Regions from separate parts of the Caballeronia sp. AZ1_KS37 genome, predicted to be linked through region 2. Evidence: predicted binding sites of a transcription regulator. Region 2 holds the regulator's gene; the other holds the start of a gene.
The links. The regulator FliA, encoded in region 2, starts transcription of late flagellar genes. The targets are predictions, from matches to a motif close to CTAAAGTTTNNNNNNNNNNNGCCGNTA.
Positions count from the first base shown of each region.

Region 1: the regulator FliA is predicted to act here: its motif matches at 7,631-7,657, upstream of motA (flagellar motor stator protein MotA).

Region 1 is NZ_JALQDP010000030.1:69,127-84,730, forward strand. Features, by position in the region: gene NCS00_RS16535 (efflux RND transporter periplasmic adaptor subunit) at 1-187, opposite strand, end outside; gene NCS00_RS16540 (efflux RND transporter permease subunit) at 209-3,394, opposite strand; gene NCS00_RS16545 (DUF4148 domain-containing protein) at 3,715-3,996, opposite strand; gene NCS00_RS16550 (Nramp family divalent metal transporter) at 4,260-5,591, shown strand; gene motB (flagellar motor protein MotB) at 5,653-6,633, opposite strand; gene motA (flagellar motor stator protein MotA) at 6,664-7,536, opposite strand; gene NCS00_RS16565 (helix-turn-helix domain-containing protein) at 7,775-8,593, shown strand; gene NCS00_RS16570 (hypothetical protein) at 8,725-8,997, shown strand; gene NCS00_RS16575 (hypothetical protein) at 9,090-9,257, opposite strand; gene NCS00_RS16580 (MFS transporter) at 9,324-10,766, opposite strand; gene NCS00_RS16585 (MFS transporter) at 10,882-12,174, opposite strand; gene NCS00_RS16590 (response regulator transcription factor) at 12,702-13,445, shown strand; gene NCS00_RS16595 (dihydrodipicolinate synthase family protein) at 13,510-14,415, opposite strand; gene NCS00_RS16600 (4-hydroxyproline epimerase) at 14,628-15,560, shown strand; gene NCS00_RS16605 (NAD(P)/FAD-dependent oxidoreductase) at 15,557-15,604, shown strand, end outside.
Region 2 is NZ_JALQDP010000024.1:138,734-154,337, forward strand. Features, by position in the region: gene gcvP (aminomethyl-transferring glycine dehydrogenase) at 1-893, opposite strand, end outside; gene gcvH (glycine cleavage system protein GcvH) at 956-1,336, opposite strand; gene gcvT (glycine cleavage system aminomethyltransferase GcvT) at 1,399-2,523, opposite strand; glycine riboswitch at 2,640-2,771, opposite strand; glycine riboswitch at 2,781-2,886, opposite strand; gene NCS00_RS13930 (hypothetical protein) at 3,084-3,410, shown strand; gene NCS00_RS13935 (oxidoreductase) at 3,414-4,457, opposite strand; gene NCS00_RS13940 (UvrD-helicase domain-containing protein) at 4,602-6,689, shown strand; gene NCS00_RS13945 (c-type cytochrome) at 6,757-7,644, opposite strand; tRNA gene NCS00_RS13950 (tRNA-Arg) at 7,957-8,032, shown strand; gene NCS00_RS13955 (Rieske 2Fe-2S domain-containing protein) at 8,066-9,055, opposite strand; gene NCS00_RS13960 (GGDEF domain-containing protein) at 9,268-10,362, shown strand; gene NCS00_RS13965 (RNA polymerase sigma factor FliA) at 10,369-11,100, opposite strand; gene NCS00_RS13970 (MinD/ParA family ATP-binding protein) at 11,119-12,036, opposite strand; gene flhF (flagellar biosynthesis GTPase FlhF) at 12,029-13,801, opposite strand; gene NCS00_RS13980 (thiamine pyrophosphate-binding protein) at 14,098-15,604, shown strand, end outside.

The DNA.
Region 1 (15,604 bases), on a different contig from region 2:
CGGCGATGGAATGGCCATGCAGCACATCGGTGACGACCGTGCGCGCCGCGCCTATCGCGAGCAACGCGAGCACGATCACGAGCGCGATCTTCGCGCGTTTCCATTCGACGTTGCGCGGCGGCAGCGCGGGCCCTTCGTTCGGGTCGCGAGCGGGAATCGCAAGCGATGCGTGGTTCTTTTCAGTCATGTTCGTCGGGATGCTTTGATGTCAGTGTTGGCCGCTGCCGTCTTCATGTTGCGTGTTACCTCTTCGCGCGGCGCGCCGTGCAAGACGTGCGTGAATGCCTGCGAAGACGAGCGGCACGAAAAAGAGCGTGGAAACCGTTGCGAACAGCAGGCCACCGATCACCGCGCGGCCGAGCGGCGCGTTTTGCTCGGCGCCTTCGCCGAGGCCGAGCGCCATCGGAATCATGCCGATGATCATCGCGAACGCGGTCATCAACACGGGGCGTATGCGGCTCGCGCCCGCCTCGAGCGCGGCGGTGAGCGGCGGCATGCCCGCGTTCAGACGCTGTCGCGCGAACGAGACCATCAGAATGCTGTTCGCGGTGGCGACGCCCATCGTCATGATCGCGCCGGTCAGCGCGGGCACGCTCAGGTGCGTGCCGGTGAGAAAGAGCATCCAGATGATGCCCGCGAGCGCGGCGGGCAATGCGCTTACGATGATGAGCGGATCGATCCACGACTGGAAGTTCACGACGATCAGCAGATACACGAGCACGATCGCCATCGCGACGCCCAGTCCGAGGCCGACGAACGACGTCCGCATCGTCTCGACCTGACCGCGCACGACGATCTGGCTGCCGCGCGGAAGCGTCTTCTGCGCTTCATCAACGAGTTGATTAACCTGGCGCGCGACGCTGCCGAGATCGCGGCCTTCGACGCTCACGAAGAGATCGATCACGGGCCGGATGTTGTAGTGCGTGACTACCGCGAACTGATTCTTCGGCGAGAGGCGCACGAGGTTGCCGAGCAGTTGCGTGGGACCGTTGAGCGATGCGGACACGGGCGTTCGCAGCAGTTCGTCGATCGATGAAATCTGATACTGCGGCGTCTGCACCGCGAGGTTGTATTCGACGCCGTTGCGCGGGTTGAACCAGAATCCCGGCGCGGTTTGCGAGCTTCCCGAAAGCGAAACCAGCACGTTCTGCGCGACGTTGCTTGCGGACAGATTGAGTTGCTGCAGGCGCGTGCGATCCATCTGCAAATCGATGGCCGGTTCGTCTAGCTTCTGCTGGATGTGCGTATCGACATTGCCGGGAATCATGCGGATCTGCTTCATCAGCTTGCTCGCGACTTCGAAGTTCGCCTGGCCGTTCTGCCCTTGAATCTGCACGTCGATGGCGGCGGGCAAGCCGAAGTTGAGAATCTGCGTGACGATGTCCGCAGGTTGAAAGAAGAATTCGACGCCGGGAAAGCGGCGCGGCAGGAGCGCACGCAATTCGTCGATGTACTTTTGCGTCGGCGAATGATCCGCGTTGAGCGCGACCTGAATTTCGCCGTCGAGCGTGCCGATCGTTCCGGCATTGCTGTACGACAGGTTGATGCCGCTATAAGGCAGACCGAGGTTATCCAGTATCGTCGCGAGTTCGTCTTGCGGCACGATCTGGCGCACGACCTTTTCGACTTCATCCGCGAGTCGCGCGGTCTCCTCGATGCGCGTGCCGGTCGGCGCGCGCATGTGCAGGCGAATATCGCCCGCATCGACGCTCGGGAAGAAGTCTTCGCCGAGCACGAACACGAGGCCCGCCGACAACAGGCAGAAGCCGAGAAAGAGCGTCGCGAACAGACGCCGCTTCACGAGCAGGCTCGACAGAATCACGATATACGCGCCGCGCATGCGCTCGAAGCCGCGATCGAAGCGCTGATGCAGACGCACGAAGAGATTCGGCTTTGCCTTCGCATCGGGTGCGTGCGCGTGGCCCATCAACAGCATCGCGAGCGTCGGTACGAGCGTGCGCGAAAGGATGTACGACGCGAGCATCGCGAACACGACGGCTTCCGCAAGCGGCACGAACAGGAACTTGGCGACGCCGGTGAGAAAGAACATCGGCACGAACACGATGCAGATGCACAGCGTCGAGACGAGCGCGGGCACCGCGATTTCACCTGCGCCTTCGAGGATCGCGTCGTGCAGATTCGTGCCCATGTGCAGATGACGCTCGATGTTCTCGATCGTGACGGTGGCATCGTCGACGAGAATGCCGACTGCGAGCGCGAGGCCGCCGAGCGTCATGATGTTGATCGTCTGCCCGAGCGCATGCAGCACGATCAGCGACGAGAGAATCGAGAGCGGTATCGAGATCGCGATAATGCAGGTGCTGCGCCAGTTGCCGAGAAAGAGCAGGATCATCGCGGCGGTGAGCGCGGCGGCGATGAGCGCTTCGCGCACGACGCCTTGCACGGCGGCCTTCACGAACACCGACTGATCGAAGAGCGCGCTGATCTTCAGATCGGAAGGCAGCGACGCCCGCGCTTGCGGCAAGAGATCATGCAACGTATTGACGATGGACAGCGTCGACGCGTTGCCGTTCTTCAGCACCGAGATCAGCACGCCGCGATGCCCGTCCTGACGCACGATGTTGGTCTGCGGCGAGAAGCCGTCGCGGACGTGCGCGACTTCGCGCAGATAGGTCGTCGCGCCGTTGATCGTGCGAACCGGAATGTCGTTCAGGCCCGCGACGGTCGCGGGCGAACCGTTCATGTCGACCGTATATTCGCGCGGGCCGATCTTTGCGGTGCCGGTCGGAAGGATCAGGTTTTGCGCGTTGACGGCCTGGACGACATCGGTCGGCGTGAGTCCTTTCGCGAGCAGCGCGCGCGTGTCGAGATCGACGGAGATGAGGCGCGTCTTGCCGCCATACGGATAAGGCACGGCCGCGCCCGGAATCGTCACGAGTTGAGGGCGCAAGAAATTGAGCGCGGTATCGTTCAGGTCCTGCTCGGATTGCTTCGGACTCGAAAGCCCGAGCTGAATCACCGGAATGCTCGACGCCGAATAGCTGATGACGAGGGGCGGCGTCGCGCCCGGCGGCATCTGCTTCACTTGCGCCTGTTCGACGGCCACTGTTTGCGCGATCGCGGTCTGGATGTTCGCGGTGGGCTGCAGAAAGAGCTTGATGATCGCGATGCCTTGCAGCGATTGCGACTCGATGTGCTCGATATTGTTCACCGTGGTCGTGAGGCTGCGCTCGTTGACCGACGTGATGCGATTGGCCATGTCCTGCGCGGAAAGGCCTGTGTAGTTCCAGATGATGCTGACAACCGGAATGTCGATTTCGGGAAGCACGTCCACAGGCGTCGTCATGAGGACGAACGGCGTCGCCAGCAGGATCATGATGGCCATCACGATGAACGTGTATGGCCGCTTAAGCGCAACGTTGACTATCCACATTGAGTCGTTCGGAAGAAGCTGGGAGAGGGCGCTGCGAATGAGGCGAATGCAACGCGCGGGACGCAATGACGGAGCGGGGCGTGCGGTTCGCCATCAGTGTCGTTATGGTAGTGGCCGGGTGCCAACGACAATATGACGTGAATATGGCGCCGATGTCAGATAAGGCGGTTTGAAAGCAAGCTTGCGAAAGCCCATGGTAGGGCGGAGCATTCGCATCGGACAGCGGGGAATAGCGAAGCGCGAGCGCGGGTTACGCGCTTCGAAGGGACGCGAGCGAGACGGCGCGGAAGGCCGCGCGTGTCTCGTTCGATGAGCGTGCGTTACTGCGGGGTTTGACCGAGCGGCGTCGTCGACATCGTGCGTCCCGAAGACGACGAACCGTCGCTGGACGAGCCATATGCGCTTTGCGCGCTGACCTTGGCTTCGGCTGCCTGGATGTCGTTGGGATAGAACGCATCGCGCTCGGACGGGTTATAGCCGGCTTGTTCGACGCGTTGCAGATCCGCTTTCACCTGCGCGCGCGTGAGACCTTCGGATTGTGCGAGCGCGGCGAGCGGCGCGGCAGCAAGGGCAATTACAGCGATGCGTGTGACTAGTTTCATGGCGCACTCCTCATGCGGTAAAGATGAACGGGACGTGCGGTTGCGCGATATGCAGCGTCGGCACGCTCGCTACAGCCACCACTGAATTCTATTTGTCGTACCGTGACGAGATGCTGGCGATGAGATGACGCTTTGGTCAGATTGGGGCTGTCTGTGAATGCGCGCAGCCGGTGATAGACTCGCCCGCGAGACGCGCCTTGTAAGCTACCTGAACAACATCGTTCGCGGATGTTGTCCCCGATATCCCATCAGGACTCGATAAATTGCCGTTCAATCTGCCGACCACGGCCACCGCGCCGTTTTGCCCATCGGAAGTCAAAGGCTCCGTCGCCGTTTCGCCGGGCGCGCCGCTATGGAAGAAGCTTCTGCAATTCGCGGGGCCGGGCCTGCTCATTTCCATCGGCTATATGGACCCGGGCAACTGGGCGACGGATATCGAAGCCGGCTCACACTACGGCTATAGCCTGCTCTTTGTCGTCGTGTTGTCGAGTCTTGCGGCGATGGTGCTGCAATGTCTTTCGATGCGCCTTGGCATCGTCACGGGAAAGGATCTCGCGCAGCTATCGCGTGAGCGTTACGCGAAACCGGTCGCGAGCGTGCAATGGATGCTCGCGGAGTTATCGATCATCGCGTGCGATCTCGCGGAAGTGCTCGGCGGCGCGCTCGCGTTTCATTTGCTGTTCGGCGTTTCGCTGATGTGGGGCGTGGTGCTCACCGCATTCGATACGCTCATCGTGCTGGGCCTGAAAGGCAAGAACTTTCGCGATCTCGAAGCCATCATGCTCGGGCTCATCGCGACGATCGGCGTCGGTTATATCGTCGAGCTCGTGCTCGTCAAACCGCATTGGCCTTCGGTTGCTGCCGGGCTCGTGCCATCGATTCACGCGTTGAGCGATCGCGAGCCGCTTTATCTCGCGATAGGCATTCTCGGCGCGACCGTGATGCCGCATAACCTGTATCTGCATTCCTCGATCGTGCAGACGCGCGTGGTGAATCGCGATGCGAAGAGCCTTGCATCGGCGATCAATCTTTCGCGGCTCGATACGATCGTGTCGCTCGTTCTCGCGCTGCTGATCAATGCGGCGATCCTGATTCTCGCGGCATCGGCATTTCACGCGACGGGACACACGCAAGTGACCGAGATCGAAGATGCGTACAAGCTGCTTGCGCCTATCGTGGGAACCGGGCTTGCGGCGATTCTCTTCGCGGTGACGCTCTTTGCATCGGGCCAGAGTTCGACGTTCACCGGGACCATTGCAGGGCAGGTCATCATGGAAGGGTTCCTGCAACTGAAAATCCCGTGCTATCAGCGCCGATTCATCACGCGGGCGCTTGCGCTCGTGCCAGCCTTGATCGGCGTGTACGTGATGGGCAACGGCGCGGTCGGCAAGCTGCTCGTCGCGAGTCAGGTCGTGCTGAGCCTGCAACTGCCGTTCGCGCTTTATCCGCTGATCCGGATGACGAGCGATCGCGGCCTCATGGGAGCGTTCGCGAACAAACCGTTCATGAAGCTCCTCGCGTGGGCGCTGTTCGTGGTCATCAGCGCGGCGAACGTCTGGCTCGTGGTGCAGACGGTCGCGGAGTGGCTCGGCTGAAATGAAAAAGCGCCATGCACGATTCGATGTGCATGGCGCTTCGTCAAGCCGCGAGCGTTGTCTACTTCACCACCGCCGCCGGCGCATCCGACTTGACCGAGACCGGCGCGGGAAGCGCCGCTTCGACAGGCCGCGTTTCATCGACCGTGGTTCTGCCGCCATCGCGGAAGAACGCCTGTTCCGCGGCCTTGTTCAGCACGAGAATACTGATCCGCCGATTCGTCGGCTCGTCGACGACATCCTTGTTGAGCGGCAGCACGTCGGACAGTCCGCGCACTTGCAGCACCTTGCTTTCCTTCATGCCGCCCGCGACGAGCGCGCGCCGCGCGGCATTCGCCCGCTCGCTCGAAAGCTCCCAGTTCGAATAGCCCGCCTGACCGCCGGAATAGGGCACCGCATCCGTATGCCCCGCGATCGACACGCGGTTATCGACATCGTTCAGCGATGCGCCGATGTTCGTCAGAATCGTCGTCACATAGCTTTCGAGTCTCGAACTGCCCGATGCGAACATCGGCCGCTTGAGCGAATCGACGATCTCGATACGCAAGCCTTCACTCGTGATCGCGATGCGAATCTGATCCTTATACGCGCGCAGCGCAGGCGTCTGCTCGATGAGCGCCATCAGCTTCTGCTTGAGTTGCTGCAGCTTGCGCAAGTCGTCCATCGCAACGGCAGCGCGCGCGATCGATTGCGGCACCGGTTGCGTCTGGGTCTTGTTGCCTTCACCCGGACGCGTGCTCGACAGATCCCTGCCGCCGCCCGCGATGACGCTCGTATGCGCCGACGCGCCGCCATCGTTGCCGAACAATGCGGAAAGCGGCGTATTGAAGTATTGCTCGATGCCTTCCTTGTCGTACTTCGATGTCGATCCGAGCAGCCACATCAACAGAAAGAACGCCATCATCGCGGTGACGAAGTCGGCGTAGGCGATCTTCCATGCGCCGCCATGATGGCCGTGTCCGTGCGCCTTCTTCTTGCGCTTGACGACGACAGTCGGCGCAAGCACGGACTGCAGCGGATCGCGTGACGGTTTCTCAGCCATGTGCGTTGGTCCTTTGCGTACCCGATGTCATCACGAAGCCGCCTTCGGCATCTTGGTGGCACGAACCGCGTCGTCGAGTTCCTTGAAGCTCGGACGATCGGCGGTAAAGAGCACCTTGCGGCCGAACTCCACCGCGATCGTCGGCGCATAACCGTTCATCGATGCGAGCAGCACGGACTTCACGCACTGGAACGGCTTCGCTTCGGCCGCGCCCTTCGCGTTGAGCAGGTCCGCGAGCGGGCCGATGAAGCCGTACGCCAGCAGAATGCCGAGGAACGTGCCGACGAGCGCACCCGCGATCATCTCGCCGAGCACGGCGGGCGCGGCGCCGACCGAGCCCATCGTGTGCACGACGCCCATCACCGCGGCGACGATACCGAATGCAGGCAGGCCATCGGCCATTTTCTGAATGGCGTTCGCGGCGATCGAGCTTTCGGTGTGGTGCGTGTCGAGCTCTTCGTCCATCAGATCCTGCATTTCGAGCGCGTTGACATTGCCCGCCGACATCATGCGCAGATAGTCGACGATGAAGTCGAGCAGATGATGATCGGCCATGACGTGCTCGTACTTCTGAAAGACCGGGCTGGACTCGGGCGCATCGACATCGGCTTCGAGCGCCATCATGCCTTCCTTGCGCGCCTTCTGAAGCAGTTCGTAGAGCAATGCGATCAGCGCGAGATATTTCTCTTTCGTGTAGCCGCCGCCCTTGAACGCCTTCGGAATCGATTGCAACGTTTTCTTGAGCGTCGCGGTCGGATTCGACACGACGAACGCGCCGATCGCCGCGCCGAAAATACACAGCAGCTCGAACGGTTGCACGAGGGCCGCGAGGTGGCCGCCGACGCCGACGAAGCTTCCGATCACCGAGCCGATGACCAACAACCATCCGATGATGACAAACATGATTTCTCCGCAAAAGTCCGGGCGCCGCGGGCCGTGCGTGCTCGGGATTGAGACGCGCACGGCTCGCGACGCATTGTTCGCTTGTTGTTGGACTTATCGGCGCGAAAGTGCCGGAGATTTAGGGTGTCGCGCGCAAGTTTTTCTTCGCAGATGTTTGCGGCGTAAATGTTACGTTCGTGGCGCCGCTTACTTCGCAGGTAATGGATCGCGTGATCATGTTTCGTCTAACATCGGTTGCATGAACTCGACCCTCGTACATCCGGCCGTTCGATCGGACGTCGGCGCGCTATTGCGCGAATGGCGTCAGCGCAGGCGCATGAGCCAGCTCGATCTCGCAGGCGTTGCGGACGTGTCCACGCGTCACCTGAGCTTCGTCGAATCGGGCCGCTCGCTGCCGAGCCGGGACATGCTGATGCGCCTCGCCGAGCAACTGGACGTGCCGCTGCGCGAGCGCAACACGCTGCTCGTCGCGGCCGGTTATGCGCCGGTTTATCGCGAGCGCGCGCTGGCCGATCCGCAACTTTCCGCTGCCAGGCGTGCTGTCGATCTCGTGCTCAAAGGGCATGAGCCGTATCCCGCGCTCGCGGTCGATCGTCATTGGACGATGATCGCGGCCAACGCGGCTTTCGCGCCGCTCGTCGCATCGGCGGATGCGCAATTGCTCGTGCCGCCGGTCAACGTGCTGCGGCTGTCGATGCATCCGCAAGGTCTCGCCGATGCCATCGACAACTGGCACGAGTGGCGCGCGCATCTGCTCGCGCGCCTGCGCCGGCAAATCGACGTGTCCGGCGATGCGACGCTCGTCGCGCTCATGGCCGAACTGGAGGCGTATCCCGCGCCGCGTCACGCGACCCACGAGCCGCGCGGCGAGACCGATCCCGTCGTCGTGCCCTTGCGTTTGCGCACGCAGCACGGCGTGCTGTCGTTCTTGAGCACGACGACGGTTTTCGGCACGCCCGTCGACATCACGTTGTCGGAGCTTGCGATCGAAGCCTTCTTTCCCGCCGACGATTCGACCGCCGCCATCCTTCGCGAACTCGCCGACGCAAGACGTTGAGCTTGCGTCGCGCCGCGCATGCTTACAGAATTGAACCTAGTCGACATGCGCGGATCAATGAGAAAGCAGGCTGCGCGCCGCATGGCGCGCAGCGTGTGTCAGCTTATGTCCAACCAACGCGGAAGGCAGCGATGATTCAAACATTCGAACAAGTGATCGGCGGGCAAACGATGCAGTTTTGCGCCAGCATCGCAGAGGGCGGCGGGCCGCTGCGCGTCATCATCAGCCGTGCGGATTCGGCGGAATCGCTCGTGATCGTCGAAGCGGACGGCATCATCGGCGCGATCAAGGCCGAAGTGGAAGCGCCCGATACGCTCGTTGCCGATGCCGTTCGCAAGGCGCAGCAGGAAGCGCTCATCGAGCGTGCGCTGGAAACCGGCGCGGTGCAGACCACTAGCCTGTAACGCTCTTCGTCCACGAGCATCAGTAAGCATGCCCGCGCGGCTTTCAAGGCCGCGCGGGCATTGCTTTATGCGCGCGATGGCCGCCCGGCGTTCTACATGCGCGGTTCGCCGTTTTTCGGATCGGCGGGCACCATCGGCGTCGCGGAATCCGGGCCGTCAGGCATGTCCGGATCTTCGGGGTTCGGCGCGGCGTCGGGATCGAGCAGCTTGTCCGGGTCCGGTTCGAGCGGCTCCTCGGGGGAGCGGGGCATTGTCGACATAGTGTTGTCCTCAAAAGATTCGCGGCTTTACCTGGGCGTTGCAACGGCCGTTCCCGACGTCCGTCTCTAAGTAACACGTTCTTCGGCGTTCGCGCTCGCCGGATTGTTCACATGACGCGCGATCGACGCGGCGCACAACAGAAGCGCGACGGAGATCGCCGCCGACCAGCGCACCGCATCGACGATCTGGTGCGCGCTCGCCGCGCCGTCGCCATGAGCCGCGAGCGCGCCGAACGCCGCGACGCCGATCGCGCCCGCCGCCTGCCGCGCCGTGTTGAGCACCGCCGACGCCGTGCCCGCACGCGGCTGGCCGACGGTGCCGAGCAGCGCGGTCGTCATCGCCGGGACCGCGAGTCCCATCCCCGATGGAATCAGCAGGAACGGCACGAGCAGCGCGGCCGTGGGCGTCGTCGCATCGACGAAGGCGAGCGCGGCGAAACCGGCGGCGTCGAGCAGCGCGCCGAAGATCATCGGGCCGCGCGAGCCGAAGCGCGCGACGACAGGGCCGCTCGCCAGGTTCGAGATCAGGAATCCGCCCGTCAGCGGCAGGAACGCGAGGCCGGTCTGCAAGGGCGTGTGACCGAGCACGCGCTGCAAATACAGGCTCAGCACGAAGACCATTCCATAGTAGGTGAGATTCACGCCGATACCGAAGGCCACGGCCGCGCTGAACGTGCGCTCGGCGAAGAGCGACAGCGGCAGCATCGGCGTGCGGCTTTCGCGCTCGATCGCGATGAACGCGCCGCCCGCCGCCAGCGCGAGCAGCAAGGCGCCGATGACGAGCGGATGCATCGGTCCGAGCGGGCGCAGTTCGATCACCGCGCCGACGAACGAGGCGAGCGCGACGATCGCCAGCGCCTGGCCGGGCAGGTCGATGCCGCGCGCACGACCGGCATCTTTGGGTCGCGCGTTTTCTATCCACGCGAGCGTCGCGACGATGCCCGCCGCGCAGATCGGCAGATTGACCCAGAAAATGCTGCGCCAGCCGAACGCCGCGATCAGCACGCCGCCGACGATCGGCCCCGCCGCGATCGACACCGCGCCCGCCGCCGTCCACAAGCCGACCGCTCGCGCGCGCAGACGCCGGTCGTGGCCGCACGCCGCATTCAGCAGCGCGAGCGAGTTCGGCAGCATCGCCGCCGCGCCGACGCCCTGCAAGGCCCGCCCGGCGATGAGTTGCGTCGCGTCGCCGGAAAAGGCGCACGCGAGCGACGCCAGCGCGAAAAGCGCGAGTCCGCCGACGAACATGCGCCGCGCGCCGAAGCGGTCGCCGAGCGAACCGGCCGAGAGCATGAGCGCGGCGAAGGCGAGCGCGTAGCTGTCGATGGTCCATTGCAGGCTCGCGACGCTCGCACCCAGATCGTGGCCGATGCGCGCGAGCGCGACATTCACGATCGAGACATCGAGTTGCGAGACGACGAAGCCGACGCTGGTCGCCGTCACGGTGAGCGTCTGCCGTGCGGACAGACGCGTTTCGGATGAAGAAAGATTCGAGTTCATGCCGGCCATCGTAGGCGCGCGGCGCGGCCGATGTTTCGGCGTGGGCCGAAACGTGAAAGCGCAATGAAAAATGGCGCACCGCGTGAACGGTGCGCCACTTCGCGTGTGGAACGCTAACGCCGGATCAGCGCGCCTGCTTGATGAACAACGTCGTCAGCGCGCCGACCGCGCACAGTGCGCCGACGTAGATCGCGGGCGCCATCGGGCTCGATTTCATCATCAGCGAGACGACGATCGGCGTGAGTCCGCCGAACACCGCATACGCGACGTTGTACGAAAACGAGATGCCGGAGAAACGCACGGCCGCGGGGAACGACTTGACCATCACGAACGGAATCGCGCCGATCACGCCGACGAAAAAGCCCGCGAGCGCGTACCACGGCAAGAGCGCGGAGGCATCGGCCGCGACCTGCTGGAACATCATCCAGTACGTGACGGCGAGCGCCGCGCCGCCGACGAAGATCGTCTTGCCCGCGCCGATGCGGCCCGCGATCGCGCCCGCCAGCACGCAGCCGATCGTGAGGCACAGCGTCGCCGCGCAGTTCGCGACGAGCACCGTCGCCGGCGCGATGTGGAACTGCTTCTGCAGCAGCGTCGGCGTCATCAGGATCACGACGACGATCGCGGCGGAAAGCATCCACGTCAGCAGCATCGACACGATGACGGCGCGGCCGTGATCGCGCAGCACGGCCTTGAGCGGAAGTTCCGCGGCGAGCGACTTGCGCTTCTGCAACTCGGCGAACACCGGCGTTTCATGCAGCCAGCGACGCAGATACACCGAGCACAGACCGAAGATGCCGCCGAGCAGGAACGGCAGGCGCCACGCGAAATCGGCGACTTCGGCCGGCGCGAACGCCTTGTTGATGCCCGTGGCGATCAGCGAGCCGAGCAGAATGCCCGCCGTCAGGCCGGCCGTGAGCGTGCCGCACGCATAGCCGATATGACGCCCCGGCACATGCTCCGACACGAACACCCACGCGCCCGGCACTTCGCCGCCGACCGCCGCGCCCTGCATCACGCGGAACACGAGCAGCAGGACGGGCGCCATCAGGCCGATCGACGCGTACGTGGGCAGGAGGCCCATCAGGAGCGTCGGCACGGACATCAGCAGCACGGAAAGCGTGAACATGCGCTTGCGTCCGAGCAGATCGCCGAAGTGCGCCATGATGATCCCGCCGAGCGGGCGCGCGAGATAACCCGCCGCGAAGATGCCGAAAGTCTGCAATTGACGCAGCCAGTCAGGAATCGACGGCGGAAAGAACAATTGGCCGATGACCGGCGCGAAGAACACGAAGATGATGAAGTCGTAGAACTCGAGCGCGCCGCCGAGCGCGGCGAGCGTGAGCGTCTTGTAATCGCCGCGCGTGAGCGCACGGCCGGCCGCGCGCGGGGCGTCGGACAGAGGTGTTGCCTGCATCGGAAAAGAACCCGTAAGTGGAAAAGCCACGCATGACGCGCGGTAGAACGAGGCTTTGCCCTGCGGGAGTGACTAAACGCGCCGGGTGGACGCGAAGCGAAGGCCCGGGCGCGGAACGCGAACGATCCGGGCCGGAAGCCAGCGGGCGCGGATTCGAAAGCCGCTGCCCGTCATCCGCGCTGCGCGATGCGACGGACAGTCGCGGCGCAGCTTGCTACGCGACGTCTCGGTAAAACGGCGGAAGCGGGAACTTTTGAGCCAAACACGGCATGTTACAGGATGAAAGCGCGCGCAAAAGCGAAAACCCGTTCTAATTTCGAGATGGTTGCGCGCATCAGACGCCGCCCGTTCCGGGCGCTAGGCAGTCACATGCGTTGACAATTCGGATGAGTCCGATGGGAAAGGGTCGCATCGCTGCCCAGAATTCGCAGCTTGTAAATCCCCGTCTCATCCCGCGACGAGACGCCCGGCGGGCGCCGCAAAACGGCCTCCGCTTCATGTCCCTTGGACTCATCAGGTAAGACACTATGCGCGTCGCCGTTTTGCAAACCGACCCCAGTTATCGAAATCTCATCAGCGATGTCGTCAAACGACTCGGCCACACTTGCGTGACTTTCGGCGATGGCCTCGTGCTGTCGAAGGCGCTGTCCCGCTCCACGGTCGATCTGCTGATTCTCGACTGGAATTCCACGGGCCTCTGCGGCCTCGATCTGCTGAAATCCGTGCGCTCGAGCTTCGGCGAACGCGTGCCGGTCATGTTCGCGACGCCGGACGGCGCCGAACACAACGTCGTCTGCGCGCTCACCGCCGGCGCGGACGATTTCGTCGTGTATCCGATCCGCCCGGGCGAGTTCGGCGCGCGCGTCGAAGCGCTCTTGCGCCGCGCGTATCCCGCGACGTCGAGCGCATGCCTCGAAGTCGGGCCGTATCGTTTCGACGCACGCCAGCAAACCGTCACCGTGCGCGGCAAGCCGGTGCAGTTGAGCGGCACGCAATTCCGTCTCGCGCAGCTTTTCTTCTCGAACATCGGCCGCGTGCTGTCGCGCGATCATATTTTCGCGATGGTCTGGGGACGCGAGTTCCGCGAAACGACCCGCACGATCGACAGCCACGTTTCGCGCCTGCGTCTCGCGCTGGAAATCGAGCCGGTCAACAACTTCCGCCTGCAGCCGGTGTACAAGAGCGGTTACCGTCTGCTGCATCTCTACGATGAAGGCGCGGATTCGGATGGCGGTCTCACCGATCCCGCGCCTGCGCAGATCGCGGCCTGAAGCCCATCAAGAAGCAAATGCCGCCGGTTGACAAACCGGCGGCATTTTTCATTTCGCGCGCGTCTTAAAGCGCCGGCAATGCGGGGCGCGTCTCGATGCTCCGGCGAATCAGCGTTTCGACTTCCTTGCGCTCATCGCCGGCGAGCGGCAGGCGCGGCGGACGCACCGGCTCCGTGCCCAGACCGACGATCGCCTCGGCGAGCTTGATGTTCTGCACGAGCTTGTGCGACACGTCGAGCGCGAGCAGCGGCGCGAACCAGCGATAGATCGCGCGCGCTTCCTCGACACGCCCCGCGCGAATCAGCTTGCTGATCGCGACCGTTTCGCGCGGGAACGCGCACACGAGACCCGCGACCCAGCCGTGCGCGCCCATCAGCATCGCTTCCATCGCGAGATTGTCGACGCCGCAAAAGATCGCATAGCGGTCGCCCGTTTCGTTGATGAGATCGGTGATGCGGCGCACGTCGCCGCTCGATTCCTTGATCGCCGCGAACTTCTTGTCTTCGGCAAGTTCGGCGAACATCTTGGGCGTGACATCGACGCCATAAGCGAGCGGATTGTTGTAGACCATCAGCGGCAGCGGACTGGCATCGGCGACCATGCGGAAATGATTGAGCGTCTCGCGCCGGTCCGACAGATAACGCAAACCCGGCAGCACCATATAGCCCGCCGCACCGTGGCGCGCGGCGCGCTCGGCCTGGCGGCAGCCGTCGAGCGTGCTGTTCTCGGCGATCGTCAGGAGCACCGGCACGCGGCCGCGTGCGGCGTCCACGGCGATGTCGAGCACGTCGAGCTTTTCGTCCAGCGATAACGTCGATGCTTCGCCGAGCGAGCCGCACACGATGATGCCGTCCACGCCCGCTTCGATCTGCGCGTCGATGTTCTTCGCGGTCCACGCACGGTCTATGCTGAAATCGGCGTTGAACTTGGTGGTCACGGCGGGCATCACGCCTTCCCAGATATGCGTCACGGCGGCTCTCCGAAATTGATTGGACGGTACGCAGTGTAAGCACCGAAAAATCAGGCGTCTTGCGTGATTCGCGCGCGCCGCGTGCCGATTTCGGCATAGCCGTTTCGCACCGCGAAAAGCCCCTCCGGACGACCTTCGATTATGCCGATTTCGTCATCCAAACCGTCCAGCCGCGTCAAGACGCCCGGCGTACGCGTTTCTACGATAGCGGCATGAAAACCATCGACATCATCGACTCGCATACGGGCGGCGAACCGACGCGCCTCGTGATCGCGGGCGGCCCCGATCTGGGCAACGGCACACTCGTGCAACGGCTCGACGCGTTTCGCACGCGCTTCGATGACTGGCGCCGCGCCATCGTCACGGAGCCACGCGGCTCGGACGTGATGGTCGGCGCGTTGCTCTGCGAACCCGACGATCCCGCAGCCGCGTCGGGCGTCATCTTCTTCAACAACGTCGGCTATCTCGGCATGTGCGGGCACGGCACGATCGGGCTCGTCGCGTCGCTCGCCCATGCGGGCAGGATCGCGCCGGGGCGGCATCGGATCGATACGCCCGTCGGGCCCGTCGATGCGACGCTGCACGAGAACGGCAGCGTCAGCGTGCGCAACGTGCCGGCGTATCGGCATCGGCGGGCGGTATCGGTCGATGTGCCCGGCCACGGCACGCTCACCGGCGACGTCGCGTGGGGCGGCAACTGGTTCTTTCTCGTCGCGGATCACGGTCGCGAACTGGTGCCCGCGCGCATCGCCGAGCTGACCGCGTTCACCGAGGCGATCCGCGATGCCTTGCATGCGCAGGGCATCACCGGCGCGGACGGCGCGTTCATCGACCATATCGAACTGTTCGCGGATTCGCCCGTCGCCGGCGTCGACAGCCGCAATTTCGTGCTGTGCCCGGGCAGCGCCTACGACCGTTCGCCGTGCGGCACCGGAACGAGCGCCAAGCTCGCGTGCCTCGCGGCGGACGACGCGCTCGCGCCGGGCGACATCTGGCGCCAGGAGAGCATCATCGGCAGCGTGTTCGAGGGCAGTTACGCGCTCGACGGCGACGCGCTGATCCCGACGATCACCGGTTACGCGCACGTCATGTGCGAAGGACGGCTCGTGTTCGACGCGCGCGATCCGTTCATCAAAGGCATATGACGGCGGACGTGATCGTCGTCGGCGGCGGGATTGTCGGGGCGGCG
Region 2 (15,604 bases):
GCCGCGTGCGGCCCGCCGAAGCCGACCGGCACGCCGAAACGCTGCGTATTGCCGATCGCGACGTCCGCGCCCCATTCGCCCGGCGGCGTGATGAGCGTCAGCGCGAGCAGATCCGCCGCGGCGACGACATGGCCGCCCGCCGCGTGGATCGCTTCGGCGAGCGCGCGATAGTCGCGCACATCGCCGTTCGCGCCCGGATATTGCAGCAGCACGCCGAATGCATTCGCGCTGGCGGCATCGGCGGCGGGACCGACTTTCACGTCGATGCCCGCCGGCTTCGCGCGCGTCTTCACGACTTCGATCGTCTGCGGCAGCACGTCGTCGGCAACGTAGAACACGTTCGACTTCGGCTTGCCGATGCGTTGCAGCAGCGTCATCGCTTCGGCGGCGGCGGTGGATTCGTCGAGCAGCGAGGCGTTGGCCATCGCGAGGCCCGTCAGGTCCATCACCATCTGCTGGAAATTGAGCAGCGCTTCGAGGCGCCCTTGCGAAATTTCCGGCTGATAGGGCGTGTATGCCGTGTACCACGCCGGATTTTCGAGCACGTTGCGCAGGATCACCGCCGGCGTGTGCGTGCCGTAGTAACCCTGGCCGATGTAAGTCCGGAACACCAGATTCTCGTCCGCCAGCTTGCGCAGATACGCGAGCGCTTCCGCCTCGCTTTTCGGCTGCGTGAACGCGCCGAGCGGCAGCGTGTCCTTGCGGCGGATCGATTCAGGAATCACCGCGTCGATGAACGCCGCGCGCGACGCGAAACCGAGCGCGTCGAGCATCGCGCGCTGGTCGGCATCATCGGGGCCGATGTGCCGCTCGGCGAATGCGTCGTGGCATTCGAGCGCGGCGAGTGACAGGGATGTGCGGTTCATCAGGCGATCCGGGTGTTCGAGCTTCATGTGAATTCCTGCGACGCGGCTCGCTCTTGGTCTGCGCGAGCCGCCATCGTCATTGAGATGGGTTATTCGCCGATCGACTTGCCGTAGCCTTCGGCGTCGAGCAGCTTGTCGAGCGTGGCGTCGCCGGCCGGCTTGATCTTGAAGAGCCAGCTTTCGTACGGCGCGCCGTTGACCTGATCGGGCGCCGAGGTCAGCGCGTCGTTCGATGCGACGATCTCGCCCGACACCGGCGCGTAAATATCGGAAGCGGCCTTCACCGATTCGATCACCGCGATCGCGTCGCCCGCCGCAACGGCCTTGCCCGCCGCGGGCAGTTCGACGAACACGATGTCACCGAGCGCTTCCTGCGCGTGATCGGTGATGCCGACGGTCAGCGTGCCATCGGATTCGGTGCGGACCCATTCGTGCGATTCGGTGTATTTCAGATCGGCCGGGATGCTCATTGGATGCTCCTTGCGTGGTTCTTTCGTGAGGTTCTTGATCGGAGGAAACGGGCGCGACGGCTTCAGGAAAGCTCAACCAGAACCTTGCCGTTGCGCACGAACGGAAGTTTTACCACGCGCGCCGGCAGTTGCTTGTCGCGGATGACGACCTGCACCGTGTCGCCGACGGCAACACCCGTGGGCACGCGCGCGAACGCGATCGACTCCTGCATCGACGGCGAAAACGTGCCGCTCGTGATTTCGCCGTCGCCGCGTTCCGTGACGACTTTCTGATGCGCGCGCAGCACGCCGCCCGCCTTGCCGTTTTCCTTGATGAGCACGAGCCCGACGAAGTTCGCCTTCGAGCCGTGCGCTTCGAGCGCGCTGCGGCCGACGAAATCGCGCGGCGTCTTCAGATCGACGGTCCACGCGAGGCCGGCGTCGAGGGGCGAGACGTTCTCGTCCATGTCCTGGCCGTAGAGGTTCATGCCGGCTTCGAGGCGCAGCGTGTCGCGCGCGCCGAGGCCGGCGGGCTTCACGCCTGCGTCGCGCAAAGCGTTCCAGAGCGCTTCCACATGCGTCGCTGGCACGACGATCTCGAAACCGTCCTCGCCTGTGTAGCCGGTGCGCGCGAGCATCAGTTCGCCGAATTGCGTCGACGGGAAAACGACCGCGTTGAACGGCTTGGTGTCCTGCGTCTGCGCGCGCGTGTCCGGCAGCACTTGCCAGGCTTTTTCGCGCGCGTTCGGACCTTGCACGGCGATGATCGCGAGGTCGCGACGCGGCGTGATGGAAAGGTTGAATTCGCCTTCGGCATTCAATTGACCGAACCAGGCGATGTCCTTCTCCGCCGTGCCCGCATTCACGACGACGCGAAAACTCGTTTCGGAGAAGTAGTAGACGATCAGATCGTCGATGACGCCGCCGTCGCCATTGAGCAGGCAGGAATAGAGCGCTTTTCCGGGCGTCGTCAGCTTGTCGACGTTATTGGCGATCGCGTACTTGAAGAATTCGCGGACGGCCTCGCCTTCGAAATCGACGACGCGCATGTGCGAGACGTCGAACATGCCGGCGTCGGTACGCACCGCGCGGTGCTCGTCGATCTGCGAACCGTAGTTGACGGGCATGTCCCAGCCGCCGAAATCGACCATGCGCGCGTTGAGCGCGAGGTGAGCGGCGTGCAGCGGCGTGTGTTGAAGAGAAGTCATCGGGGCCTCGGTTCGCGAAACAAAAAAGGCCACGCAGCGCACTATTCGCCTGCCGGATGCGCCTTTCGTGCTGCGGGAAGCAGCGCGCAAGGCCCATGCCGCGAGCGGTTGCGATGCGTGACCCCTCTGTCCTCGGTACCTGAGAGATTGCGCGAACCGTGCACGGCTGTGCCGCGGTCCATCGCGCGCCCCTTCGGTGGGCAACTGGCTCAATGACGAAGCCGCTGCCGCTCTCCAGAGTGCGAGGAAACTCGTTCCTCGACGCGGTCGGTCCTTTTGCCTGAGAGTTTGCGGGTATGCCCCTTCGGCGGCGCGGTCTTTCTCGTTGCGATGAAAGGCCACGCGCTCTCCCGACGCGTGCGGCAGAATTTACGCGACCGAATTAGGGTTGTCAAACGGATTCGGACTTGCGCGATTGCGCTTTTCCGCAGATTCGAAACCGATGCAAACGCGCGAGCGTGTATCGACAAATCCGTCGTAGTTTGTTTCAGAAGCAGCGCTTTTTCGCAATGAAATCACGCGTACACTGTTCGGATCGCGTTGATTCCTCTTCGACGATCATGGCCACGATCACCATCAACGGCGTTACTTATACAGGCAACCATGTGTCGGTTCGCGGCGGCCGCGTGCTCGTCGACGGCAAGAACGTGAGCGCCGGCGAAGCGACGCGCATCACGCTCGAAGTGCACGGCGACCTTCAGGCGTTTCAGGCGGACAACTGCGATACGGTCGCGGTTCACGGCGCGGTCGGCGTCGTGTCGACCGTATCGGGCAACGTGACTTGCGGCGATGTCGGTGGCGCGGTGTCGACGGTGTCGGGCAACGTGAACTGCGGCGACATCGCCGGCGAAGTGCGGACGACGTGCGGCAGCGTCAGCCGCCGCTAGGCGTCAGCCGCGCGCGAAGGGCACGCGCCGCCCTTCTTGCTCGCTCTGCATCGCGAGTTCGATGATCGTCATCGTGTCGACTGCGTCCTGCGGCGAAACCGGAAACGGCTTGCCATCCAGAATCGCCGCCGCCAGCGCACGATAAAACTCGACGTACGCGCCATCTTTCGTGGCGAATTCGTGACGCAGATCGAGATCGCCATCGACCTCGCGCAACGTGCCCGGCGGATTCTTCGCGAACTCCGGATTGCCCGGGCGCATCCCCGAACGCAACTGATCTTCCTGCGTATCGAGCCCGTTCTTCACATAACTGCCGCGCGTGCCGTGGATCGCGAAACGCGGCGGCTCCAGCGCCGCGAGCGCGCTCGCGTGCAGGATCACTTCCTTGTCGGCGTAACCGAGCACGAGATGCACGTAGTCCGGCGCGTGCGCGTGGTCGCGATGCGCCTTCACGAACGCCGTCACCGTTTGCGGCGCGCCGAAGAGCGTCAGCGCCTGATCGATCAGATGCGGCCCCAGATCGAACAGCAGGCCGCCGCCGCGCTCCGCTTCCTCGCGCCAGCGCTGCGGCACTTTCGGGCGGAAACGGTCGAAATGCGATTCGTAATGCGTGATGCGCCCGAGCCGTCCGCTTTCGATGAGCGCGCGCACCGTCATGAAATCGCCGTCCCAGCGACGGTTGTGAAACGGCGCGAACACGAGCCCTTTCTGCTGCGCGAGATCGGCGAGCGTGCGGGCGTCGCGCGACGAAAGCGTCACCGGTTTGTCGACGACCACGTGTTTGCCCGCCGACAGCGCCCGATGCGCGAGATCGAAGTGCGTGTCGTTCGGCGTCGCGACGACGACGCACTGGAGTTCGTCGATGGCGAGCAGCGCGTCGAAATCCGCGACGATCCGCGCGTTCGGATAATCGGCCTGCGCGCGCTCGGCCTGCGACGTGGCGATGGCCGTGACTTCGGCGTGGCCGCAGTGCTCGATGACGGGCGCGTGAAACGTCGCGCCGGCGAGGCCGTAGCCCATTACGCCGACTTTGAGTGCTGTGTCCATGCGGGCATCGTCCTGTCGTTGAATTGACCGGATATTGTGGCACGAACAGGGGCCGGAACCGCGCCGCCTCTATCGTGTTAACATCGCGCTCTCCTTTCGCGCGCAAGTCACAGCCAGGCGCGCCCAAACTCCAAAGCCAAAACGATGTCCGCTGGTCTGAACGCCGCGCAAAGCGAAGCCGTGCGCTATCTCGATGGTCCCTGTCTCGTGCTCGCCGGCGCGGGCAGCGGCAAGACGCGCGTCATCACGCAGAAGATCGCGCATCTGATCGAAGGGCGCGGCTTCGAGCCGAAGCACATCGCCGCGCTCACCTTCACGAACAAGGCCGCGCTCGAAATGCGCGAGCGCACGGCCAAGCTCCTCGAAGGCAAGACGCTCACGACGCCCGGCAAGGAAGGCCGCAAGATTCCCGTCAATCAGTTGACGATTTGCACGTTCCACTCGCTCGGCGTGCAGATCATGCGGCAGGAAGCGGAACACGTCGGACTCAAGCCGCAGTTCTCGATCATGGATTCCGACGATTGCTTCGGCATGGTTCAGGAACAGCTCGGCACGACGGACAAAGGCCTGATCCGCAAGATCCAGTCGATCATCTCGCTGTGGAAGAACGCGATGGTTTCGCCCGATCAGGCGTCCGTGCTCGCGAGCAACGAGGACGAGCATCAGGCGGCGATCGTCTATCGGAGTTACGCCGCGACGCTGCACGCGTATCAGGCGCTCGATTTCGACGATCTGATCCTGCGTCCCGCGCAGCTTTTCGCGGAGAACGAGCAGGTGCGCGACAAGTGGCAGAACCGCCTGCGCTATCTGCTGATCGACGAATATCAGGACACGAACGCGTGCCAGTATGAACTCGTGAAGCTGCTGGCCGGTCCGCGCGCCGCGTTCACGGCCGTCGGCGACGATGACCAGGCGATCTACGGCTGGCGCGGCGCGACCATCGAAAATCTCGCGCAACTCGGCAAGGATTTCCCGAAGCTGCATGTCATCAAGCTGGAGCAGAACTATCGCTCGACGGTGCGGATTCTGACGGCGGCGAACAACGTCATCGCCAACAATCCGAAGCTGTTCGAGAAGAAGCTCTGGTCCGAGCACGGCATGGGCGACACGATCACCGTCACCGGCTGCAACGACGAAGAGCACGAGGCGGAATCCGTCGTGTTTCGCTTGTCGGCGCACAAGTTCGAGCGGCGCACGCAATTTCGCGATTACGCGATTCTCTATCGCGGCAACTTTCAGGCGCGCATCTTCGAACAGGTGTTGCGGCGGGAGCGCATTCCTTATGTGCTCTCGGGCGGGCAATCGTTCTTCGACAAGGCCGAGATCAAGGATCTGATCGCGTATCTGCGGCTGATCGCCAATCCCGACGACGATCCCGCTTTCATCCGCGCCATCACCACGCCGCGACGCGGTGTCGGCAACACGACGCTCGAAGCGCTCGGCGCATTCGCGGGCGCGGCGAAGGTGTCGCTGTTCGAGGCGGTGTTCATGGGCGGCATCGAGGCGCGTCTGTCGGCGCGGCAGGTCGAGCCGCTGCGCACGTTCTGCGAATGGATCCGGCGTCTGTCGGACCGCGCCGCGCGCGATCCCGCGACCGAAGTTCTCGACGACATGATGGAAGCCATCCACTACGAGTCGTATCTCTATGACGCGTACGACGAGCGCCAGGCGCAGTCGAAATGGCAGAACGTGCTCGAATTTCTCGAATGGCTGAAGCGCAAGGGCACGAAGCCGGAAGCCGCGCCGGGCGCGGAGCAGACCGGTTTCGACACCGCCGACGGTTTCGCCGATGAAGGCAAGAACCTGCTCGGCCTGATCCAGACCGTCGCGCTGATGTCGATGCTCGAAGGCAAGGAAGAAGACCCGGATGCAGTGCGCCTGTCGACGGTGCATGCGTCGAAGGGGCTGGAGTATCCACACGTCTTTCTGGTGGGCGTCGAGGAAGGCATCATGCCGCATCGCGGCAGTTCGGACGACGACGCGCCCGTCGACGATTCGCGCATCGAGGAAGAGCGCCGGCTGATGTATGTCGCGATCACGCGGGCGCAGCGCAGTCTGCATCTGAACTGGTGCAAGAAGAGAAAGCGCGCGCGGGAGACGGTGGTGTGCGAGCCGTCGCGGTTCATCCCAGAGATGCTGCTCGACGATGCGCCGCCGCCGACGGCCGAAGAAGCGCCTTTGTCGCCGAAAGATCGCATGGCGATGCTCAAGGCGATGTTGCAGAAGACGTGAACGGTTTGCCGTCTTGCTGATGAAAAACTCCGCTCGCGCCGAGCGCTCGCGCGGGGTTTTTTTTCGCTTACTTCGCCGCGTTCGCCATGTAATCGACGGCGGCTTTCACATCTGCATCCGATGCGTTCGATCCGCCCTTTGGCGGCATCGCGCCCTTGCCGTGCAGCGCGTAGTTGTAGACGGTGTCCATCGGCTCTTTCAGGCGCGGCGCCCACGCGGCCTTGTCGCCGAACTTCGGCGCGCCGAGCACGCCCGCCGCGTGACACGCCTGACAGACCTGCTCGTAGAGCGCCTTGCCCGCCTGAGCGGCGTCGGCGCTTTGCGCGCCCGCGGCCGGCGCCGCCGATGCAACCGCCGGCACCGATGCGAGCGCCGCGACCGCTGCGGCGGCCTGAGCATTTTCGTTCGAACTGGCTGCGGCGGGCGCTGCCGCGCTCGATGCAGCCGCGGCGCCCGATGCCGGTTGCGCCGGTTCCGCGAGCTTGCCGCCGCTGCCGTTCGCCATATAGACGACCGCGCGCGCGATTTCGAAGTCGGAGTAATCGTCGGGGCTGGTGCCGCCGCGCGCGGGCATGCCGCCCTTGCCGTTGAGCGCGTTGTGCAGCAGCGTGTCGTAACCTTCGCCGATGCGCGGGGCCCATGCGCCGGCATCGCCGAACTTGGGCGCGCCGGCGGTGCCTGTCGCGTGACAGGCCGAGCACACGGCCTTGAAGACTTCCTCGCCGGACTTGTAGACGCGCGGCGCGTTGGCGTCGCGGACATCGACTTGTGCGGCGGGCGCGATGCGCGCGTTGACCGACTGCTCGATGTCCGTGCCGGCGCCGGTGCGCGTGGAATTGTTCACGTACACCGCGAGCAGGATGATGATGGCGACCGGGATGCCGAATCCCGCGATGACCGCGGCGATGAGTTGGCCGGGTGTCTTGATCGGGGCTCCGTGGGGTGCTTCGCTCATGCTTGTCTCGTCTCCCGTTTTTTGGTGTGAGTCGGTTCAGTGACAGCGTGACAGCTACGGCAGTGCGCTAGGCGCGCCTTGGGGAAAGGCACGGTCGATTATAGACGGAACGCTTAACTGTCGGCGCGGGGTGGCCGGGGCGGTGAAGCGGGCGTTTACCCGAATCGTGTGATGCTTTGTGACTCGTTCCGCGCAGGGCGCTCGGTCCCGCACAATGGACGGCGTCACGGAAAACAGGTATCCTCTCGGATTCGCATGGGCCTTGCAGCCGTCTTACGGCGTGTGTAGTTCTTCCGCAAGCCCTTCTCCGATGCGCCCGTAGCTCAATGGATAGAGTACTGCCCTCCGAAGGCAGGGGTTGCTGGTTCGATCCCAGCCGGGCGCGCCAAGCGTTTCCACTCGACAGCCGTCGCAGTCGAAACTACTCGAGTCCGCCCTCGCGGTTCGCCGTCGTCGTCCCCCAACCAAACCCCATCCCCGCCAACCACCTCCTATAAGCCACCGCCATCCGATCGCACTTCTGATGCAACTCCGCATCGAGATCGAGCGGCAAGCGCTGCGGCCATTGCGACTCCACCACCGGCGTGTCCTGCATCAAAATCTCCATATTGAAGTCGTATAGCTCGCGATCGGAATGCGTCGAATCATCCTCGTGAATCGAGACGAGCCACGCGCGCGTCTCTGTCTGCGTCACCGGCGACGCCGCCAGCATGATATGCAGCGCGCCCTGCCCGCCCGACGCCATCTTCGTCAGCTTCGCGATCAAAGGCCGCTTCACGCGATACACATAATCGATCATCGCGCCGCCGCCCTGCCCCGGCATTCCCGCCGGTTGCCAGTATCGGCATTGCCGCGCTTCCAGACCTTCATCGCTCGCGACGACTTCGTAATCGGGCACTTCCGTATGCGTGTCCTCGCCCAGAATCCCCGCATGCACGAACGAGAAATGCGCCATGTCCAGAAAATTCTCGACGACGCGCGGCGCCGACGACCTCACCGTCTGCGGCGCGAGATTGATGCGCCGGCCACCGGGAATCGCGGCTTCGGGAAAGAAATCGAGCGCATACGCAGGCTCGCCGAAACACATCCAGATAACGCCGTACTTCTCTTCGCAAACGAAAGTCGTCGCGCACGCGCGCTTCGACGGACGCAATGAAGGATTCGACGGAATCCGCAAACACTGTCCTTCGATGTCGTAACTCCAGCCGTGATACGGACACACGATCTGATCGCGCATCACATGCCCGAGCGACAACTGCGCGCCCCGATGCGGACAGTAATCGCGCCACGCATGCGCCGCGCCGATGCTGTCCCGCCACACGACGATCCGCTCATCGGCCACGATGAATCCGCGCGCGCCGCCTTCCGGCACGTCTTCGCTATTGCAAACGGGCAGCCATTCGGCAGCCAAAGAAATGGATTCGTCGCGCATCGCCGTGAATGAGAAATGGACGTTCTTAAGCTGTTCTTACACGAAACACAGCGTCTTCGCAAAACGTTGCAAAATAGCGGATCGCTCGCTCGGTGCAACTCGATACCACTCCATTCAGCCGATGCCATGCGACGGGGCCGCAGTACTTGGCAGCAAGATAAAAGAAAGAAATCACCATCCAGGGGTTCAGTATGGAGCAGGCGCATCAACCGGCACGCCGGACTTATGCCTTCGCATGGTCCGAACACCGGAATCCGGAACGCGAGCAGGCCACGCTGCGGGTCTGGATGGGAGCGGTGGTTCTTCTGGCTTACGGCGTTTTCGCGTGGCTCCGCCCTTCACACGATGCCTTCCTGACCACGCGCCTCGTCGCGCTCTATGTGTCTTATGGGGCGATCACGCTTCTGATCGTCAGCCGCATGAGCGCGCCTTCTGTTGCACGCCTGACCGTCACGACCATCGCCGATCAGACGATCCTCGGGCTCGCGCTCGCCGCGGGCGGCGCAACGGCGCTGTCGCTTCTCTGGGTGATGTTCTGGTTTCTGATCGGTTCGGGATGCCGATACGGCAAGCGCACGCTCGCCGTATCGTGCGCGACGGCGCTCATCATCGTCACGGCGATGGCCGTCTGGCAGCCGTGGTGGCACGAGAATCTTCCCGCCGCGATCGGGCTCGCGCTGAGCGTACTCGGCGCATCGGTGTATCTGAGCGTGCTCGTCGATCGGCTCGGCAACGCGAATCGCGATCTAGCGCGTCAGGCATCGACCGATCCGCTCACGGGTCTGTCGAACCGGTACGCGCTGGAAAGAGTCGTCGATCGCGCGATGAACGCGCCCGAAGCCAATGGCGATCACGCCACCGCGCTCCTTCTGATCGATCTCGACGGCTTCAAGGAAGTGAACGATACCTACGGTCACGCCGTCGGCGATCTGCTGCTGCAAGCCTTCGCGGACTCGCTCGCGAAGCGCATGCGCAAGTCGGACACCATCGCGCGTCTGGGCGGCGACGAGTTCGTCGTGCTCGCGCATCAGATGCGCGACCGCGACGCCGTGTTGTCGGTGGCCGACAACATCCATTCGGCGCTCGGCGAAATTACGTCGGTGCAGGAGCGGCCGGTGTCGGTATCGGCGAGCATCGGCGCATGCCTGCTTTCGAGCGCGGCGTCCGCGCATCAAACCGGCATGACCGCCGTGCTGCGCGCCGCCGACCGCGCGATGTACCGCGCGAAAAGTCTCGGCGAAGGGAAAACGGTCTTCGCCGAGACGCGGGACTTCGAGATCAGCTAGAGAACGTCAGGCCTCGACGCTCGTCCACGCCTGCTCGCGCAGCTTCGTGCGCAGACGCGCGACCGCCTGGCTGTGCAACTGACACACGCGCGACTCGCTCACTTCCATCACCGCGCCGATTTCGCGCAGGTTCAGGCCGCGTTCGTAATAGAGGCTCATCAGGAGCTTCTCGCGCTCGGGCAGCTTGTCGATGGCTTCGATCAGCGCGCCGCGAAGGCTGTCGTCGAGCAGCGCGGACAGCGGATCCGAACGATCGACGCAATAGCGGTCGAGGAACGGCTCGTCGTCGGCGGAGCGATCGAAGTCTTCGTAATAGATCAGCTGGCTGCCGTGCAGGTCCTGAAGCATCGACTGATATTCGTCGAGCGGCATCTTCATGTGTTCGGCGATTTCCTGCTCGCTCGCCGCGCGGCCGAGGTTCTGCTCGACCTTGTGCACCGCCGATTCCACTTCGCGCGACGTCTTGCGCATGCTGCGCGGCAGCCAGTCGTTCGCGCGGAGCTCATCCAGCATCGCGCCGCGGATGCGCTGGCTCGCATATGTTTCGAACTGCGCGCCCTGATCTTCCTTGTAGCGGCTCGCCGCGTCCAGCAGGCCGATCATGCCGGCCTGAATGAGATCGTCGAGATCGACGCTCGCCGGCATCTTGGCGACGAGTTGGAGCCCCAGCCGTCGAACGAGCGGTGCGTATTTCGTCAGCACTTCCGACTGTGAGAGTTTGCCTTGGGCGTTATACATCTTGGTCACCTATCTTGATCACATCGACGCCGTGCTGCTCAATGCAAAGTCGTGAAGCGCAGCCGCACGATGCGACGCCTCCCGCGCGCCCTGTACAGAGTCGCTAACCGGATTTCGCGCGTCGGCCTGGCCGCCCGCATCGCGCATATAAGGCGCGGGGCGCATCGGCCAGTGCAGGAGCTCCGCCGCGATTGCGCGGTAGTCGCGCGCCGCGGCCGTGGCCGGGAACGCTTCGACTGCGCAGCGTGAGAGTTCCATCGCCCGAGCGACGCGCGCATCCTCGGACACATATCCCGCCTGCACGAGCGACACGGCCAGATACCGGCTCGCGACGCCCGACAGGTTGTCGAACGCGACCGCCGCGTCGGCCGGGTTCTGCACGTGATTGACGAGCACGCGGAACTGGCCGATCGCATGGGCGTAGTGCAGTCGTTTCATGCACGCATACGCCTCGGTGATCGCCGACGCGGCTACCCGCGTCACAATAAGAAAGTCATGCGCCTGCGCCGCGAGCGTCGACAGCGCGCCGTGGCGATCGAGTTGCGCATCGATCAGCACGATGTCCGCCGGACCGTCGAGCAGCGCGCGGCATTGCGCGGCATCGTGAACGATGCGTTCGTCGCGCGGCGCGGCCATCAGCGAGAAGCCGAACGGCGTGCGCTCGACGGCATCGCCGAGCATGCGCCGGCCCGACATCACCGAGGCGAGCGCGCCCGCGTCTTCGGTGCCCACGAGACGGCTCACCGATCCCGCGTTGCGGTGCTCGTCGATCACGAGCACGTCCTTGCCGTGGATGGAAAGCGCCGCGCCGAGATTCACCACCGCCGACGTGCATCCGATGCCCGCCGGTGCGCCCGCGACCGCCACCACGCGCGAACCGGCGCGCGTAAGGAGCCGTCGCAGGCCTTCCGCCTGGTCGAGCACGAACTTATCCAAAGTGCACCTCATGCAGTTCGGTCGTGGCGCGCGCGGACAACGCGGACAGCAGCGCAGGCGTTTCTTCGTCTTGCGGCACGAAGGGCGAGTTGTCGCGCGGGATGCAGAACGCGCTCTTGATGAGAAACCGCTTGGTCGCGACGTACAGGTTCTCCGGCACTTTCTGACCGGTCGACACGTAATGCACCGGCAGCTTGTAGCGGATGACCGTATCGAGCACGCCGCCGAGATTCGTCGCTTCGTCGAGCTTGGTCAGGATGCAGCCCGCGAGCGGCGGCTGGTCCGCCGCGCTCTTGTAGGCCTGCACGACTTCGTTGAGCGTGTCGCCGTGGCTCGTCGCGTTGAGCAGCAGGATGCGCTGCACCGGATGACCCGCGCCGCACAGCATCGCGATCTGATCCGAGACCATGCGATCGCGCTGGCTCATGCCGATCGTGTCGATCAGCACGATATGTTTGTTGCGGAGTTCCGAAAGCGCGAGTTGCAGGTCCGCGCCGTCCTTCACCGCGTGAACCGACACACCGAGAATCTTGCCGAAAATGCGCAGTTGCTCGTGCGCGCCGATACGGTAGCTGTCGGTCGTGAGCAGCGCGACCTTGCTTGCGCCGAAGCGCATCACGCAGCGCGCGGCAAGCTTGGCCGTCGTGGTCGTCTTGCCGACGCCAGTCGGGCCCATCAGTGCGAACACGCCGCCGCGTTCCATCAGCGCGTCTTCGCTGTCCATCACCGGAATGTTCGATTCGAGCACCTGCTGCACCCACTCGAGCGCGCCTTCGACGCTCTCGAGTTCCGGCATGTTGTCCACCATCATGCGGACGAGCTGCGCCGAGAAACCGGCGGCGAACAAACGCTTCGTGAGCGCGCCGCCCGTCGGGTTGCGGCGCTGGCGCTCGCCCCACATGAGACCGGAGAAGTGCTCTTCCATCATCGAGCGCATCGACGAAAGCTCGTTCATCACCGTTTCGTTGACGACCTGCTCCATGCGCGTGCGGATCGCTTCGGTGACGACGGCCGCCGCGTTCGCGGGCAAGCCATCGAATGCGTGTTCCTTCGATGCCGGCGCGGCGTTCGCCTCGGCTGCTTCGGCGTGCGGCGCGCTCGCGTTGATCTTCTGCGCGGCGCGGCGCGCGGCGATTTGCGCGGCTTCGCGTGCCCAGTCGGGCGTTTGGACCTTCGGCTCGACGGCGGCTTCCGCGCGCTTCGTTTGCTGACGCATGGCGTAGCGGGCCGAGTCCGCCGTCTTTTCGACGCGCGTCTCTTGCGCAGTCACCGGGACCGGCACGCCCATGCCGCGTGCGATCGCAGCCGACGCGGTCAGCGGACGGTTCGACGGCATCGACGCCTGCTGCGCGATGCGCTTCGCATGCTCGATCAGCCACGGATTGGAATCGGCCATCGTCGGCGGCGTGTCGTCTTCTGCGCGAGCTTCCGGCTCGGCGTGAAATTCATCGTCCGCATCGGTGTTCGCGCCGAAGACGGACGAGAACACATCGCCGCTCGCGTACGGATTCGCGGCCGACTGCTTCGCCGGCATCGCGGCTGCAGCGGCGGCCAGCGCGGCGCGCGACGTGCCCGCCGAACGTGCTGCCTGTTCCTTCGCGGCGGGCGAGATCGACGCGATGTCGCTGTCCGCGACGCCGACGATCTCGACCGAGCCGTCATCGAGCGTGCGATTGGACAACACGATGGCATCGGGGCCGAGCGCTTCACGAACCTGGCGCAGTGCGTCGCGGCTGTTCGCGCCGATGAATTTACGAATGTTCAAACTTGCCCCCGATGAGGTGAAACTGCGATCTTTAGCAAGCGGACCCACTTGGCTCGTTGCCGTGTCCGCTTTTCAGTGAAGCCATTATTGCGAACTTGAGTCTTTGTCCATCGCTGGATAAGGGGTGAGAAAAAGGGGTATTTCGGCTGATGGAAGCGCGCCGTGCATCGCAAGGGCGGGCGTTTGCCCGGAAAAAGATTCCGCTTCGCCCGTTTCCGCGCGTGGGCGCGGCGGCGTAAGCTTTAGGCTCCGCGCGCATCGAAGCCGCGCCGGACAATCAAAGGAGACTTCTTCGCATGACGTCCGCTGTCCCTTCCTCACAGGATCAAACCACCGGCGCGCGATTGCTCGTCGATGCGCTCGTCCATCACGGCGTCGAGCGCGTGTTCTGCGTGCCCGGCGAGAGCTTCCTCGCCGTGCTCGATTCCCTGCATGACGAGACCGAGCAGATTCAGACGATCGTCTGCCGCCACGAGGCGGGCGCGGCGAACATGGCCGAGGCGGTCGGCAAGCTCACCGGCAAGCCGGGCGTCGCGATCGTGACGCGCGGGCCGGGCGCGACGCACGCGTCGATCGGCGTGCACACCGCGTTTCAGGACTCGACGCCGATGATCCTGCTCATCGGCCAATGCGCTCGCGATCACATGGACCGCGAGGCGTTTCAGGAAATCGACTATCGGCGCATGTTCGGGCAGATGGCGAAGTGGGTCGCGCAGATCGACGATCCGCGCCGCGTGCCTGAATACATGAGCCACGCGTTTCACACGGCGATGTCCGGCCGTCCGGGTCCGGTCGTGCTCGCGCTGCCGGAAGACATGCTGACCGAAACTGTCGATGCCGTGCCGCCCGCGCCGCGATATCAGCGCGTGGCGGCGTCGCCGTCGAAGGCGCAGATGGAGCGCCTGCGCGAACTGCTCGCGAACGCGAAGAAGCCGTTCGTGATCGCGGGCGGAAGCGGCTGGACCGCCGAGGCGACGCAGGACTTCGCGCGCTTCGTGGAAGCGTGGAAACTGCCGGTCGGCTGCGCGTTCCGCTTTCAGGACACGCTCTCCAACGACCATCCGAACTACGCGGGCGATGTCGGCCTCGGGATCAATCCGGCGCTCGCCGCGCGCGTGCGCGATGCGGACGTGCTCTTCGTGCTCGGCCCGCGCATGGGCGAATCGACGACGGGCGGCTACACGCTGCTCGATATCCCGAAGACGAAGCAGACGCTCATCCACGTGCATCAGGGCGCGGAGGAACTCGGGCGCGTGTATAGCGCGGAATTGCCCATCGTGTCGGGCATGCCGGAGATCGCGTCTCTTCTGGCTTCGCTGGAAGCGCCCGCCAGCGTTGCATGGGATGGCAGCGCCGAAGCCGCGCACGCCGCGTATCTCGAGTGGCGCAAGCCGCGCCCGATGTTGGGCGATGTGCAGCTCGGCGAAATCATGCGTCAGCTCGCCGAGACGATTCCCGCCGATTCGATCCTGACGAACGGCGCGGGCAATTACGCGACGTGGCTCCATCGGCATTATTCGTATCGGCATTTCCGGTCGCAGTGCGCGCCGACGAGCGGTGCGATGGGCTACGGCGTGCCCGCCGCGATCGCCGCGAAGTCGCTGTATCCGGACCGCACGGTGATCGCGTTTGCGGGCGACGGCTGCTTCATGATGTCGAGCAACGAACTCGCAACGGCGATGCAGTATCGGCTGCCGGTGATTTTCATCGTCGTGAACAACGCGCAGTACGGCACGATCCGCATGCATCAGGAGCGGCATTATCCGAATCGCGTGCACGGGACGGAGCTCACGAATCCGGATT